One region of the Rhizobium sp. LjRoot30 genome, then DNA from elsewhere that is predicted to be linked to it. Evidence: predicted binding sites of a transcription regulator. Region 1 holds the regulator's gene; each other region holds the start of a gene.
What was found. The regulator LexA, encoded in region 1, represses DNA repair genes until DNA is damaged. The targets are predictions, from matches to a motif close to TGTTCNNNNTGTGTTCNG.

Region 1 (4,800 bases):
TCCCGAGAACGATCTGCCATGGCCAACCAAATGTACGGAAGCGTCAGAGATATCCTTCGCTTTGAGGGAAGTGACACGCCTGCCTATTGGCGGCGTTTCTCCATCCTCCTGACACTTGCGGTCGTCATCGCGACGATGGGGCTCCTGCGCAATTCCGGCGCCGTGATCATCGCAGCCATGCTGGTGGCCCCGCTGATGACCCCGATCCTCGGAATAGCATCCTCGATCGTGATGGGATGGGTCGGACGCGCCAGCAAACTGCTTTTGACCGTCTGGCTGGCAGCAGGCTTGAGCGTGCTCCTTGCCTGGCTGCTCGTCTGGCTGACCGATGTGCCGAGGGGAATAGTAATTCCCAGCGAGGTCATCAGCCGAACAGACCCCGGGGCCGAGGATCTCGTCATCGCGCTTGCCGCGGGTATCGCCGGCGCTTACGTCCAGATCCGCAAATCCGAGGCGAGCCTTATACCGGGTGCGGCTATCGGAGTCTCGCTTGTTCCGCCCTTGGCCGCGGCAGGCATATTGCTCTATTTCGGCCAGCTCTCGCGCTGCTACGAGGCGCTGCTGCTTTTCGCCACGAATTTCGGTGCGATCATTCTGTCCGCCTGTATCGTCTATCTGGTCCTCGGTCCGCGTGATCTGCTGTTCAGGGCAGGCACGCGACGCATCAAATTTACGCTGGGTTTTGTCACGATCGCAGCCTTCCTCGCCATCGTCTTCTCGCAACTCTTCACTGCGACCTATTTCCGCTTCATGGAAGCCGGCGTCCAGGCGAAGCTTTCGCGCAGGATCGTCGAGTGGGCGACACCCACCCCCATCGAAATTCTGCGCATCGACATAGACGCGCATAAAAAGGTCGCGGAAGTCTGGGTCGTGGTCGATCTTCCTTCCGACGCACAATACAAGGTCGCCTCCATTTCGGACCTGCTTCCGCCGGCGCTGAAAGAGGTGCCGTTTCGAGATGCCGCGCGCGACGTACTCGGCCCCGAATACAAGGTGATCGTCCGCTACCAGACACGTCTGGCGTGGCTGGTGAACCTTGATAACGAGACGATCGAGCCGGCACCATCTACCCTGCCCGAGGGGGACTGACAGGCTCCGCCTCCCTTATTATCCATCAAAATTGGGGACTTGCAGAACACATGCCGAACAGATAGTGTCTGTTCTGGATTTGTTTCGCGATTCTGGGGATGGAAACGATGCTGACACGCAAGCAACAGGAACTTCTGCTTTTCATCCATGAGCGCATGAAGGAATCGGGTGTGCCGCCCTCTTTCGACGAGATGAAGGATGCCCTTGAACTGGCATCGAAATCAGGCATCCACCGCCTGATCACCGCCCTGGAAGAGCGCGGCTTCATCCGCCGCCTGCCCAACCGGGCGCGGGCGCTTGAGGTCATCAAATTGCCGGAGGCCTATTCCCCTGCCCCGCAGCCGCGGCGCGGCTTTTCGCCAAGCGTCATCGAAGGCAGTCTCGGCAAGCCGCAGCCTGTCGCCGCAGTCCCCTCCAAGCCTGTCAAATCGGCGGCAGACAGCAATCCTCATTCCGTTTCCGTGCCGGTGATGGGACGCATCGCCGCCGGCGTGCCGATTTCCGCGATCCAGAACAACACGCACGAAATCGTCGTTCCGGCGGAAATGATCAGTTCCGGCCAGCATTATGCCCTTGAGGTCAAGGGCGACTCGATGATCGAGGCCGGCATTCTCGACGGCGACACCGTCATCATCCGCAACGTCAACAGCGCGACGCCCGGCGATATCGTCGTGGCCCTGGTGGATGACGAAGAGGCGACGCTAAAGCGTTTTCGCCGCAAGGGCGCCTCCATTGCGCTCGAAGCGGCCAACCCGGCTTATGAAACCCGTATCTTCTCGTCCGATCGCGTCAAGGTACAGGGAAAGCTGGTCGGTCTCATCCGCCGCTATCACTGAACGATCAATGCGGCAATCGAGGCAGGCAAAGCCGCATTGAATTCACCGCTGCGCCAATCGTAACTGCGGTGACGCATCCAGGGGCGTTCGGCGTTCTCAAAGGCCGGGGCCAGGCGGGGTTGCTCGGCGGGGTTCTCAGGCAGGCTGATTTCCAGTGCGCCGGTGCGTCTCAACGTGGTCGACGTGATCAGCAATGCCCCGGAGCGGCAGGCTTCGAAACGGAGCCGTGCCGAGACGATGACAAGCGTTGCCGCATCACATGCGGCGCCGGCATATGCAGGATCATCGACCAGGGCAATCCTGCGTTCGCCGAGACGCAGGACACACCACAGTTTTGCTGCACAGGCAAAACGTCCCTCCTCGCTTTCCGCCAGCGCCTTGTGCATGGCGGTTCGTGCCTGCTTCACTTCCTCGGCTGTCAGGCGTTTTCTCTTTCCATCCTTCTCCATCGGTTTTGCGGTGTTTTCGAGCTGCTGCGGATCCCTTGGCTCGCCGATCGCGAGAGCGCGTTGCCATTGCGCAAAGATAAAATCGGGTGGGCGATCGCGATTGACGCTCCACGTCCCGTCAAGACGGGCGGAGGCAAGGCGTCCATCCTCTGCGACGATGAGATCGGCCGTACCGCGGCCATCGGCCATGAAAGCTGCAAGCGCGCCCGCCAGGATCAGGAGGCCGCCGAGATGGCGAAGCCGCGTCTGCAGCAACGTCATGACCAGAAAGCCGGCGACCGACAAGGGAAAGAATACGGGATGCAGGCGGCCGAACGCCACTTCGCCACCCCAGCCCGAAACCATCCGGGCTATTGCGATCACCAATTCCAGCCCTGCTCCCATGATCTGCAGGGGAAAGGCATCGAGGCCGAAGGGCATCAGCAACATGCCGATCAGGCCGGCCGGCATGACAACGAAGGAAATGATCGGCATGGCCGCAAGATTGGCGACCAGCCCATAGGTTGCGAGCTTGTGAAAATGCTCGATGGAAAAGATCGCCGTCGCCAGGCCACCGATCAGCGAGGTAAAGAAAACTCCGCCGAAAAAGCGAAACACCCATACCGCCGCTCGTAGGCCGGGGATTGCGGAGGCATGTTCGGTCGCCGGCCGCTCCTTCCACAAAGCATACCCCGCCACCAGAGCCAGCGTTGCTGCAAAAGACATCTGGAAACTTGCGCCCATCACTTCCGAGGGCGACATGGCGATAATGACGATGGCCGACAGCGCGACATTGCGCAGGCTGATCGAAGGGCGATCGAAGAACACCGCAATCAGCATGATCGCCATCATCAGGAAGGCCCGCTCGGCCGAAACGGCAAAACCGGAAATGAGGTAATAGGCGAACGCCGTTACCAACGCACCGAATGCGGCAATCTTCTTCACCGGATACGCCTGGGCGAACCCGGTGAAAACGCTGAGCCCGGCCCGAACACCGACAAAAAAGATACCGGCAGCAAGCGCCATGTTCAGCCCCGAAATGGCAATGATATGCGCCAGACCCGACAGCCGCAGCGCCTCGGTCGTTTCCTTCGATATTGCCCGTCGCTCGTCGGTGACGATGGCGGCAGCGAAAGCGCCTGCGTCTCCGGGAACGACGCTGCGGATCCGGTCGCCGATTGCGCTTCTGGCAGCGTAAAGCGTCAGTTCCAGGCGTTGCAGGACGCTGCCATTGCCGCCTTCGGCAACCGCTTCGGCCTCAGGCGCGCCATAAAAATAGCCGACGGCGCCGATGCCGTCGTAATAGGCGGCAAAGGCAAAATCGTTGAGACCGGGAAGTGCCGGTCCCGATGGCGGCGAGATGCGCGCCCGGCCGCGGATGCCGGCGCCGATTGCGATCGGCTCATGCCCGCTGCGGGCAAGCAGCGACACCCGATCCGGCGGGCGCTTGAGCGTCGGCTCCACTGTTGCCGTCAGCCGCACGATGTAGCGCCAGTGCCCCTCGCCGCTCGCCTCGCGCCGCTCGACGACGCCGCTGATCATGGTCGTCACCGGACTATCGAGCACGATCGTCGCACGCCGCCACGTCTCCCATTGCGCCAGCAGCATGCCGGCAAGCAGCAAGGCGATCGCGGCTGTGCCGTAATGCGCCATGCCTTGGGAAAAACGCCAACGCCAGGCCAAGCCGGCAAAAATGGCAAAACCGGTGCCGATCGCCTGAACCGGTGGATCGACGGGCAGCACGAACCAGATGACGGCCCCCACTCCCAGGCAGACGGCAGCAAGGAGGAATGCCCGGCCATGCCGCTCTTCCTCCTCCAGCATGGCGTAGCATCGGCTGCGCCAGCGCGACATGACGAAAAAAGAGGCAGGCAAGGTCCGGCGCGGCTTTGACGGTAGACGTTCCTTCCGATTTTCCCGGAAAACCGCCGGAAAATCAGCGGATTCCACCACCGGCCCACGAAGCCGCTCCTGCCTTAGAGAATCACCGTCTTCATATTCGGCGCGTGGCATTGAACTGCCAGAACTGGTGTTTCGGTGGCGGGCATCATGCAACCGAAGATAGGTTTTTGCAACCCAGATAATAAGCTTAACGTATTAATTTATCGCGTTGCGAGCAGACCGCGCCAGCGCCTTCGGCGGGCTGAAAAAAAGTCGATGCTGCAACGCCCAAAAGTTGATCATGCGGCGCACAAATTGCCTATCGGATAGCTTGGCATTAACTTCCGTATCATATAGCTACAGTGATGGACGTTAAAACATGTGACGCTTTTGAGGCGCCACACCGCCAGTTCGGAGGACCAGCATGACGGATAAAAACGCTGCATTGACGCTCGGGGAAAAATCGGTGGAACTACCGGTCAAGACCGGAACCATCGGGCCAAGCGTTCTCGACATCGGTGCGCTTTACAAGAACACCGGCTCGTTCACCTACGACCCAGGCTTCA
Region 2 (4,800 bases), on a different contig from region 1:
AGGAAGCCGACGCCGCAGGCGGTGTAACGCCGCCAGCCGATGGTCTCCTTCAGGAAAATGCTGCTGAGGATCGTCAGGATCATCGGTTCGACGAAAAAGATGGCGATGGCATCGGCGACTTCCATCACGCGCAGCGTGGTGACGAAACAGATCATCGACAGCGCGATGATGCCGCCGCGGATGATGTGGAAACGTGTCTGCCGCCAGGAAATCTGCGCCAGCGCGCCGCGCCAGAGCACGAAGGGCAGCATGAACAGCGATTGCAGCAGGAAACGGAAGAGGGCGACCTCCGTCGAGGCGATCGTCGAGGCTGCCAGCTTTGAAAAGATGTCGATCAGCGGCGCGATCAACACGGCAAGGAACATCAGCATGATCCCGCCCATGACCTCGCTGCCGTGAATTGCGGCCCCCTGCGGGGAGGAACTGCTCGCCATCGATCACAATCGTCCCGTTTTTGCGGCAAAACGACCGGAAACCGACCCGCACCACGCGGCAAACTCCACCATTGCGGTGTTGCGGTCGATTTCGTTCAGCGTTTCGTGGCGCATCTCCTCATATATGCGCGTGCTGATATTGGAGAATCCCGCCTTTTTCAAATGATTTGCGAGGTCGAAAACAGAGCGTCCCCCGAAGGTCGCCGGATCCTGGCCGCCGCCGGCAAGATGGACCGGCAGATCGCGGCCGCCTGTCACCGAAAGGGCTCGTTTTGGCCCGGAAAACGTCAGCGCAAAAACGTCGATCCACAGCGACACGCTGCAGGCAAAGCCACACAGCGGATCGTCGATGTAACGCGCGACTTTCACCTCGTCATGGGAGAGCCAGTCGAAGGGTGTCCTGGCGCCGGCGATCGACCGGCCCCAGGCCTCGAATGTCAGGCGCGGCAGAATCTGGCTGGGCACGTCGGAACCCTTGAGCCAGCGTTCCATGAAAAGGATCGCCTGCGCTGCCCGGCCCGCAGGGCCTGGGTGAAAATTGGAATTCCAGACGGCAAGCGCGTCGAAGCGGCCGATATCCTCGAAGGCGGCATTCAGCGCGATCAGACCGCCCATGGAGTGGCCGAAGAGGATGACCGGCAGGGCCGGATGACGCTCTGCAGCCATGTTGCGGATGGCGAAGACGTCCTCCAGCACCCGCTGGGCGCCGTCGCTTTGCGCAAACCGGCCGAGGGGCGCATCCGCAGCGATGGTCTCGCCGTGGCCGCGATGGTCATGGGCATAGACGTGATAACCTTCGGCCGCCATGTATTCGGCAAACGGCCGGTAGCGTCGGGAGTGTTCGGCAAGCCCGTGGCTGATCAGCAGGATGCCGCGGGCATCTCCGGTCGCCTCCTGGTGGTGCCAGGCCAGATCGGCTCCGCCGGGGCTCTGCAACCGCCGCGTTTCGTCAAACATCCGCCTTGCCTCCCCAAGCCATGCCCGAACAAAGGGGATTTGTGCGGCAGAAGCAAGAGGCTCTTCGGCGACGTGCGAAAATTGCGCGTGCATATCGATTCAGGGTTGCATTTGTCGCGTGGGGATGCTTATTTGATCCTGTTTTGTTCTTCATTGGCGGTGAGGTGGCATATGAGCGGGATTACTTTCCGGTCACTGGTTATGGCATGGCTTTTGATCATGCTCGGGCTGTTTTCCCCCACCGCCGCTATGGCGCAGGATGATTCGGAGGCCGCGGCGGCAAAAACGCAGGAGCAGGCGACGACCGGCCGCAAGGGGCGGACGCAACTCATCCTTGCGGCGAGCTGGCAGCCGGGTTTCTGCGAGCGGCGGCGCAAGAAGCCGGAATGCGCCAGCCAGACCGCGGATCGTTTCGATGCCAGCCGCTTCTCGTTGCACGGTCTCTGGAAGATCCGGAAATCCTATTGCGATGTCAGCGCCGAGTTGCAGGCCGCCGACAAGAAGCGCGACTGGAAAGACCTGCCGGCGGTGACCCTGTCCCCGGATACTGCCGCCTCCTTGTCCCAGAAGATGCCGGGCGTGCAGTCAGGTCTGGACCGCCACGAATGGGTCAAGCATGGCAGCTGTTCCGGGGTCGATGCCGAAACCTATTTCAGGACGTCGCTGCTGCTGCTGGAGCAGTTGAACACTTCGGCGGTTGGCAAGCTGTTTGGCGACAATATCGGCAAGCCGCTGACGGAGGTTCAGATCAAGAAGGCCTTTGAAGACAGTTTTGGCGAAGGGGCAGGCGATCGCGTCAAGATGCGCTGCAACAAGGACGGCGACCGGCGGATCATCACCGAGTTGACGATCGGCCTGAATGGCACGGTTTCGACGGAGAACGCGTCGCTTGCGGCGATGATCGCCGGTGCCGGAACGACAAAATTCGATTGCCCGGAAGGTATCGTCGACGCCGCCGGCTTCCAGTGAACGCTGCGGTTCGGCAGATCGTGGCGGAAAGCTGGGTTTCGTCATTGCCCGCGCGGAGCATTTCGCCTACATAGCGGCACAATCCCAGTTTTTCCGCGCGGAGCGATCATCCCAATGGCACGTCAGTTTATTTATCATATGTCAGGGCTCAATAAGTCCTACGGTCCGAAGAAGATTCTCGAAAACATCCACCTGTCCTTCTATCCGGATGCGAAGATCGGTATTCTCGGCCCGAACGGCGCCGGTAAATCGACGGTGCTGCGCATCATGGCCGGTCTCGACAAGGAATTTACCGGTGAAGCGTGGCTGGCCGAAGGTGCCACCCTCGGTTACTTGGCGCAGGAGCCGCAGCTCGATGCCTCCAAGACGGTGCTGGAAAACGTCATGGAAGGCGTTGCGCCGAAGAAGGCGATCCTCGACCGTTACAACGAGTTGATGATGAATTATTCTGACGAGACGGCAGAAGAAGGCGCCAAGCTGCAGGACGTCATCGACAGCCAGAATCTTTGGGATCTGGAAAGCCAGGTGGAAATGGCCATGGATGCGCTGCGCTGCCCGCCGGGCGACGCGGCCGTCGACAATCTCTCCGGTGGTGAAAAGCGTCGCGTGGCGCTGTGCAAGCTCTTGCTGTCGCAGCCGGACCTGCTGCTGCTCGACGAACCGACTAACCACCTCGACGCCGAAACCATCGCCTGGCTGGAAAAGCACCTGCGCGAATATCCCGGCGCCGTGATGATGATCACCCACGACCGCTACTTCCTCGACAACGTCACCGGCTGGATCCTCGAGCTCGACCGCGGCCGCGGCATTCCGTACGAAGGCAACTATTCCGCCTACCTGCAGGCCAAGGCCAAGCGCATGGCACAGGAAGGCCGTGAAGAAGCCACCCGCCAGAAGGCGATTTCTCGCGAACAGGAATGGATCGCCTCCAGCCCGAAGGCCCGCCAGGCAAAATCCAAGGCGCGTATCCGTGCCTATGACGAACTGGTGCAGTCGGCTGCCGATCGCCGTCCCGGCGACGCGCAGATCGTCATTCCGGTCGGCGAGCGTCTCGGCCAAGTGGTCATCGAGGCGGAAAACCTCACCAAGTCCTATGGCGACCGCGTGCTGATTGAAAACCTGTCGTTCAAGCTGCCGCCGGGCGGCATCGTCGGCGTCATCGGTCCGAACGGCGCCGGTAAGACGACGCTGTTCCGCATGATCACCGGCCAGGAAAAACCCGATAGCGGCGAAATCCGCGTCGGCGATACCGTCGATCTCGCTTATGTCGACCAGAGCCGCGATACGCTCGACGGCAACAAGACGGTCTGGGAAGAAATCTCCGGCGGCAACGACATCATCAAGCTCGGCAAGCACGAGATGAATTCGCGTGCCTATTGCGGCGCCTTCAACTTCAAGGGCGGCGACCAGCAGCAGAAGGTCGGTACGCTCTCGGGCGGCCAGCGCAACCGCGTGCACCTCGCCAAGCTCCTGAAGGCCGGCGGCAATGTCGTCCTGCTCGACGAACCGACCAACGACCTCGATACCGAAACGCTGGCGGCGCTCGAAGATGCGCTGGAAAACTTTGCCGGCTGCGCCGTTATCATCAGCCACGACCGCATGTTCCTCGACCGCCTGGCGACGCATATCCTCGCTTTCGAGGGGGACAGCCAGGTGGAATGGTTCGAAGGCAACTTCGAAGACTATGAAAAGGACAAGATCCGCCGTCTCGGCGCCGATTCCGTCAATCCGAAGCGGGTCACCTACAAGCGCCTGACGCGCTGATTTGCCTGCTTTCGCTTTCGGCGGTCTCCTGCCGAAAGCGATCTCGGCTTCCGCTTGCCGGGAGCCGCAATATCATTGGCAAGCTCGCTTCTCGTCCCGCATCATTCTCGGCATTGGCCGGGCCGGATGGGAAACAGGTTTCGTCTTTGCCTGCAATCCAAGGCCTCCGGTCATCCGGGGGCCTTTTTCTTGCCCGATGCTGGGTTCCGCAGCATCATGGCGTGGCTGACAGAATTTTGCGGCAGGTGATTTCCTGCTTGCGTCATCGCACCTAATGACATAAAGATATCTTTATATCTTGATTGGGTGTTTCGTGGCGAACTTGGTAAAATTCGGACTCGACGATCTGGTGGACCTCCTGAAGGCGGTGGGTGAGCCCACGCGGCTGCGGTTGCTGGCGCTTCTGGAGCAGGGGGACCTGACCGTCTCCGACCTGACGGAAATTCTCGGCCAGTCGCAGCCGCGCATTTCGCGGCATCTCAAGCTGCTTGGCGAGGCGGATCTCATCGATCGTTACCAGGAAGGCGCCTGGGCCTATTTCGGCCTGAAGCGCGAAGGCCGTCCGGCGACGCTGGCGCGCACACTGTTGAAGGCGGCATCGGAAAACGACCCGGTGCTTTTGCGCGACAGCGATCGTCTTGTGTCGGTGAAACGGGTGCGGGCGGAGCGCGCCCAG
Region 3 (4,800 bases), on a different contig from region 1:
GCCTGCAGACGGATTACATCGACCTCTATTTGTCGCACTGGCCGGATGCCTCGGTGCCTTACGAAGAAACGCTGGCCGCCCATACGAAGCTGAAGGAACAGGGCAAGATCCGCGCCATCGGCGGCTCCAACCTCGATGCCGGGCAATTGCAGGCGTCACTCGATGCGGCTGCGAAAAACGGCCTGGGGCGTTACGACGTGCTGCAGCCGGAATACAATCTCTACGACCGCGGCGGCTTCGAGGGTGCGCTAGCCGACCTCTGCCAGGCAGAAGAAATCGGCGTCATCACCTATTTCAGCCTGGCCTCCGGTTTCCTCAGCGGCAAATACCGGACGAAGGACGATACGGCCGGCAAGGCACGCGGCAGCGACGTCGAGAAATACCTCGACGACAAGGGCCTGCGTATCCTGGCGGCTCTCGATGAAATCGCCGCCGAAACCGGCGCAAAACATGCGGAAATCGCGCTTGCCTGGCTGATGGCCAAGCCGGCGGTGACAGCACCGATCGCCAGCGCCACCAGCCTGCCGCAGCTCGAAAGCCTGGTAAAGGCGGCCACCCTGACGCTTCCGGCAGACGCGATTGCCTTGCTCGACAAGGCCGGCGCATAAATTGAGGAGCGACGTTCGGCGGCCAAACGACCGCCGAACGTCACGTCGGCCGATCTGGCCAGCCTCTCGGTGTCAGTCATGGTCCAGCGATAGCGGCCAGTCACCGTGATTGACATACCGCGTCTGGCCGTAAAAGCTTTCGATCAGGCGAAAGCCACCGGCTCTCCAGACGATCGGTTCGTCCAGCCGCCGCGTCTCGATCGGCGTTTGCCGCTGGTGATAAAATAAGGTCATGTGCGGTGTGAAGCCACCCGGCTTCGAGGAGATCACCCCGGCTTCCGAAAGCACCTCCACCACCTGTCGCTGCGAAAACGACAAGGCATCATTCGGGTGGTTGCTGCACAGCACCAATGCTCTCTGCCGATTCTTGACACGAAAATCGACCGTATGGTCGAGCCTGACCTCAAAATCCGGGGCATCAAGTCTGGATAGGGCCTCGCTGGCGGCAAAGAGTACCGGATACGGTGTCTTCGGATAATCACCGATGAAGCAGAGAGTACTGTGAAGAATGTGCAGCGGCCGCAGACTGGCCGCAAGGCGTTGTTGATGGCTCATCGTTTCGGCGATGGCGTAAGCCCTGGCGGCAGCCTGCATGCCCGGCATCAGGGCAACGAAGATCCGTTGCAGACCGGTCTTGTCAGGCAGGTGCGGCGGCGGCTTCCGCTTGCCGGCACCTGGCAAAAACATCTCCTGCTGTCCTGCGGCGGATCGGGGGCTGGATTTCCTGGGCATGACGCGTGACCTCCCTGAGAAAGAACCGATCATAACCGCTTCCGGATAGACATAAAGAACAAAAAGTGAACATTTTCTCACGAAATACCGCGTCACCTTGATTGAAAGTGGGCCGCCCGCCCTTTAGGTTTGCCGCAATCTTGATGATGTCCCGAGGATTCACGTGAAAATAAGCCTGCATGGTCTGCTTGTGCCTTTTCTGATGCTGTTGCCCAATGCTGCGCAGGCCGAATGGCAGGCGGTGGAACAGGTGAAGACCTATTCGATATCGGGGCAAACCGGCGCAGCACTGTATCAGTCGATCGGCGAGCGCGGCCCGAATGTCGGCGTCGGCGGGCGTGTCATCGCCCACACCACCTTCAAGCTGACATGGACGCGGAAATACGAAACGCGCGATAATGCCTGCGTGCTTGCCACGGCGAGGCCGAAGCTGATCATCACCTATACACTGCCGAAGGTGGCCGGCCGTTTGCCGGAGGGGCTGCGCCAGAGATGGGAGATTTTCATCGACGGTGTCGCCGCCCATGAGCGCGTCCACGGAGACACCATCAAGGCGATGGTGCACAAGATCGAAGCCGCCACCATCGGCCTGACCGTTCCCGACGATCCCAAATGCCGCAAGATCAAGGATGAGATGAACACGCGGCTCGGCGGACTGTCCCAGGCGCAACGCCAGGAAGGCCGTGATTTCGACCGCGTCGAACTCAGTCCCGGCGGCAACGTCCACAACCTCATCCTGCAGCTCGTCAACGATTGACCGGTGCAAGCAAAGCGAATGGCCGGCGGCCGGTCACGCGATCCCGGCATCGGGGCTCCACGGCCGCCTTGCCGCCCCGACAGAATGCCGCGAACCGATTGACATCGGCGCTGAACAAGGGCTGATGGGGCCGGACGGCCATTCTGGCCGTTTGCCGTTCCACACATGTCGCCGTCACGATGCTGTCGTTCAAGTTCTTCCTCGCATTGCTGTTTCTCGTCGTGCTGGCTGTGACGAGCCTTTTCGTCGGCGTCAGCGACGTGTCTCTGGCCACTCTCTGGTCGGGCGACAGAACCGCGATGCTGGTGCTGTTCGAAAGCCGCATTCCGCGCCTTCTGGCGCTGATTTTCGCCGGTGCCGGCATGGCTGTGTCCGGTACCATCATGCAGATGCTGGCGCGCAATCGGTTCGTCGAGCCCTCCACGGCGGGCACGGTCGAATGGGCAAGTCTCGGCATGCTCTTCATTCTCCTGCTGGCGCCCGGGCTGCCGGTCTATGTTCGCATGCTGGTATCCACCGGCTTTGCGCTGGCCGGCACCGCCATCTTCCTGCTCGTCCTCCGGAAAATCCCGTTGCGCTCGCCGCTGATGGTACCGCTCATCGGCATCATGCTCGGCGGCGTCGTCGATGCCGGCACCACCTTCTTCGCCTATCGCTATGACATGCTGCAATCGCTGGCCAGCTGGACTACCGGCGACTTTTCCGCCGTGCTGCGCGGCCGCTACGAATTGCTCTGGGTTTCGTTGTTCCTGACCTTGCTTGCCTATGTCGCCGCCGACCGGTTCACCGTCATCGGCATGGGTGAGGAGTTCGCCACCAATCTCGGGCTCAACTACCGCCGCGTGACGGCGTTCGGCCTCGTCATCATTTCCGTGGTCACCGCCTGCGTCGTCGTCACCGTCGGCATGGTGCCCTTCGTCGGCCTGATCGTACCCAACATCGTCAGCATGGTGACCGGCGACAGCCTGCGAAAATCCTTGCCCTGGGTGGCCTTGTGCGGCTCGGGTCTGGTGCTTGCCTGCGATATCGTTGGCCGGGTGGTCATCGCACCGTTCGAAATCCCGGTCGGCACTGTGCTTGGCGCCGTCGGCAGCGCCTTCTTCCTTTATCTCGTCTTGAGGAGGCAAGCCGGTGTCGCCTGAGACGAAGCGGCAGATGCCGCCGCTTGGAATCCTGCTGGTGGCCGGCGCCATCGCGCTGGTGGCCTGCGTCCTGTTCATGACGCTCGGCGCCAAGGGCAGCTGGAGTTTCATCCTGCCTTTCCGCGGCAAGAAGCTTGCCGCCATGCTGCTCGTCGCCTTTTCCATCGCCGTTTCCACCGTGCTGTTCCAGACGATCACCAACAACCGCATCCTGACGCCGTCGATCATGGGTTTCGACGCGCTTTACGCGCTGATCCAGACGGGGTTCATCCTGGCGTTCGGCGCAGCGCGGGTCTCGTCTGCCGATCCGCGGCTGATGTTCCTGGTGGAGTGCGGCGCGATGATCGCGTTTTCCTGCGTGCTGTATCGCTGGCTGTTTTCCGGCGCCGGGCGCAGCCTGCACCAGCTTCTGCTTGTCGGCATCATCTTCGGCGTCTTGTTCCGCAGCCTGTCGCAATTCATGCAGCGGATCATCGATCCCAATGATTTCATCGTGTTGCAGGACCGTCTGTTCGCCAGCTTCAACACGGTGGAAAGCGACCTTCTCGGCATCGCCGCGCTGATGATCGCCGTTGCCATGCTCGTCGCCTGGCGCGTCGCCCATACGTTCGACGTGCTGTCGCTCGGCCGCGAGATGGCGATCGGGCTCGGCGTCGCGCATCGCCGCGTCACGACGATCATCCTCGTCGTCGTCGCCGTGCTCGTTTCGGCCTCGACGGCGCTGGTCGGCCCGGTCACCTTCTTCGGCCTGCTGGTCGCAAACCTTGCCTACGAGGTGATGCCGGACAGCCGGCACCGCCATGTTTTGCCGGCCGCCGTGCTGTTCGCCATGATCGCGCTGGTCGGCGGCCAGATCGTGCTCGAACGCATCTTCGCCTTCGACACGGCACTCGGCATCGTCATCGAATTTGTCGGCGGCCTGTTCTTCATCCTTCTGCTGATCCGGGGAGCGGCCAGATGATCCGCATCGACAACGTCTCGAAACGTTATGGCAACACGCTTGTCGTCGACGGCGTCAGCCTGACACTGGCTTCCGGCGGCCTCACCTCGATCATCGGCCCGAACGGCGCGGGAAAATCCACCCTGCTGTCGATGATCAGCCGTCTGATCGGCATGGATGCCGGAACGGTGACGGTGGACGGACTGGACGTCACGAAGACGCCCGGCGATGTGCTGGCGCGACGCCTGTCGATCCTGCGGCAGGACAACAACATGACCGCGCGGCTGACGGTGCGCGATCTCGTCGCCTTCGGCCGCTATCCCCACAACAAGGGCCGGCTGACGGTGGATGACGGCCGCCATATCGACCAGGCGCTCGCCTATCTCGACCTCGAAGAGCTGAAGGGAAGGTTCCTCGACGAGCTGTCCGGCGGCCAGCGCCAACGCGCTTTCGTCGCCATGGTGCTCTGCCAGGATACCGATTACATGCTGTTCGACGAACCGCTCAACAATCTCGACATCAAACATGCGGTGACGATGATGCGCCTGTTGCGCCGCGCGGCGGAAGATCTCGGCAAGACCGTCGTCGTGGTGCTGCACGACATCAATTTCGCCTCCTGCC

Region 2: ACSQ3I_RS25715 (ribonuclease T2 family protein) is a predicted target of LexA. The motif match lies at 1,525-1,542, and genes of this name have one in related genera.
Region 3: ACSQ3I_RS00625 (2'-5' RNA ligase family protein) is a predicted target of LexA. The motif match lies at 1,395-1,412, and genes of this name have one in related genera.

The regions. Positions count from the first base shown of each region.
Region 1 is NZ_CAXUSG020000005.1:279,167-283,966, reverse strand. It holds gene ACSQ3I_RS13210 (DUF389 domain-containing protein) at 1-1,089, shown strand, start outside; gene lexA (transcriptional repressor LexA) at 1,197-1,925, shown strand; gene ACSQ3I_RS13200 (ComEC/Rec2 family competence protein) at 1,919-4,228, opposite strand; gene gltA (citrate synthase) at 4,659-4,800, shown strand, end outside.
Region 2 is NZ_CAXUSG020000020.1:60,785-65,584, forward strand. It holds gene ACSQ3I_RS25705 (DMT family transporter) at 1-434, opposite strand, end outside; gene ACSQ3I_RS25710 (alpha/beta fold hydrolase) at 438-1,391, opposite strand; gene ACSQ3I_RS25715 (ribonuclease T2 family protein) at 1,611-2,360, shown strand; gene ettA (energy-dependent translational throttle protein EttA) at 2,475-4,124, shown strand; gene ACSQ3I_RS25725 (ArsR/SmtB family transcription factor) at 4,438-4,800, shown strand, end outside.
Region 3 is NZ_CAXUSG020000001.1:125,079-129,878, forward strand. It holds gene ACSQ3I_RS00620 (aldo/keto reductase) at 1-608, shown strand, start outside; gene ACSQ3I_RS00625 (2'-5' RNA ligase family protein) at 681-1,373, opposite strand; gene ACSQ3I_RS00630 (DUF922 domain-containing Zn-dependent protease) at 1,543-2,097, shown strand; gene ACSQ3I_RS00635 (ABC transporter permease) at 2,277-3,239, shown strand; gene ACSQ3I_RS00640 (iron chelate uptake ABC transporter family permease subunit) at 3,253-4,200, shown strand; gene ACSQ3I_RS00645 (iron ABC transporter ATP-binding protein) at 4,197-4,800, shown strand, end outside.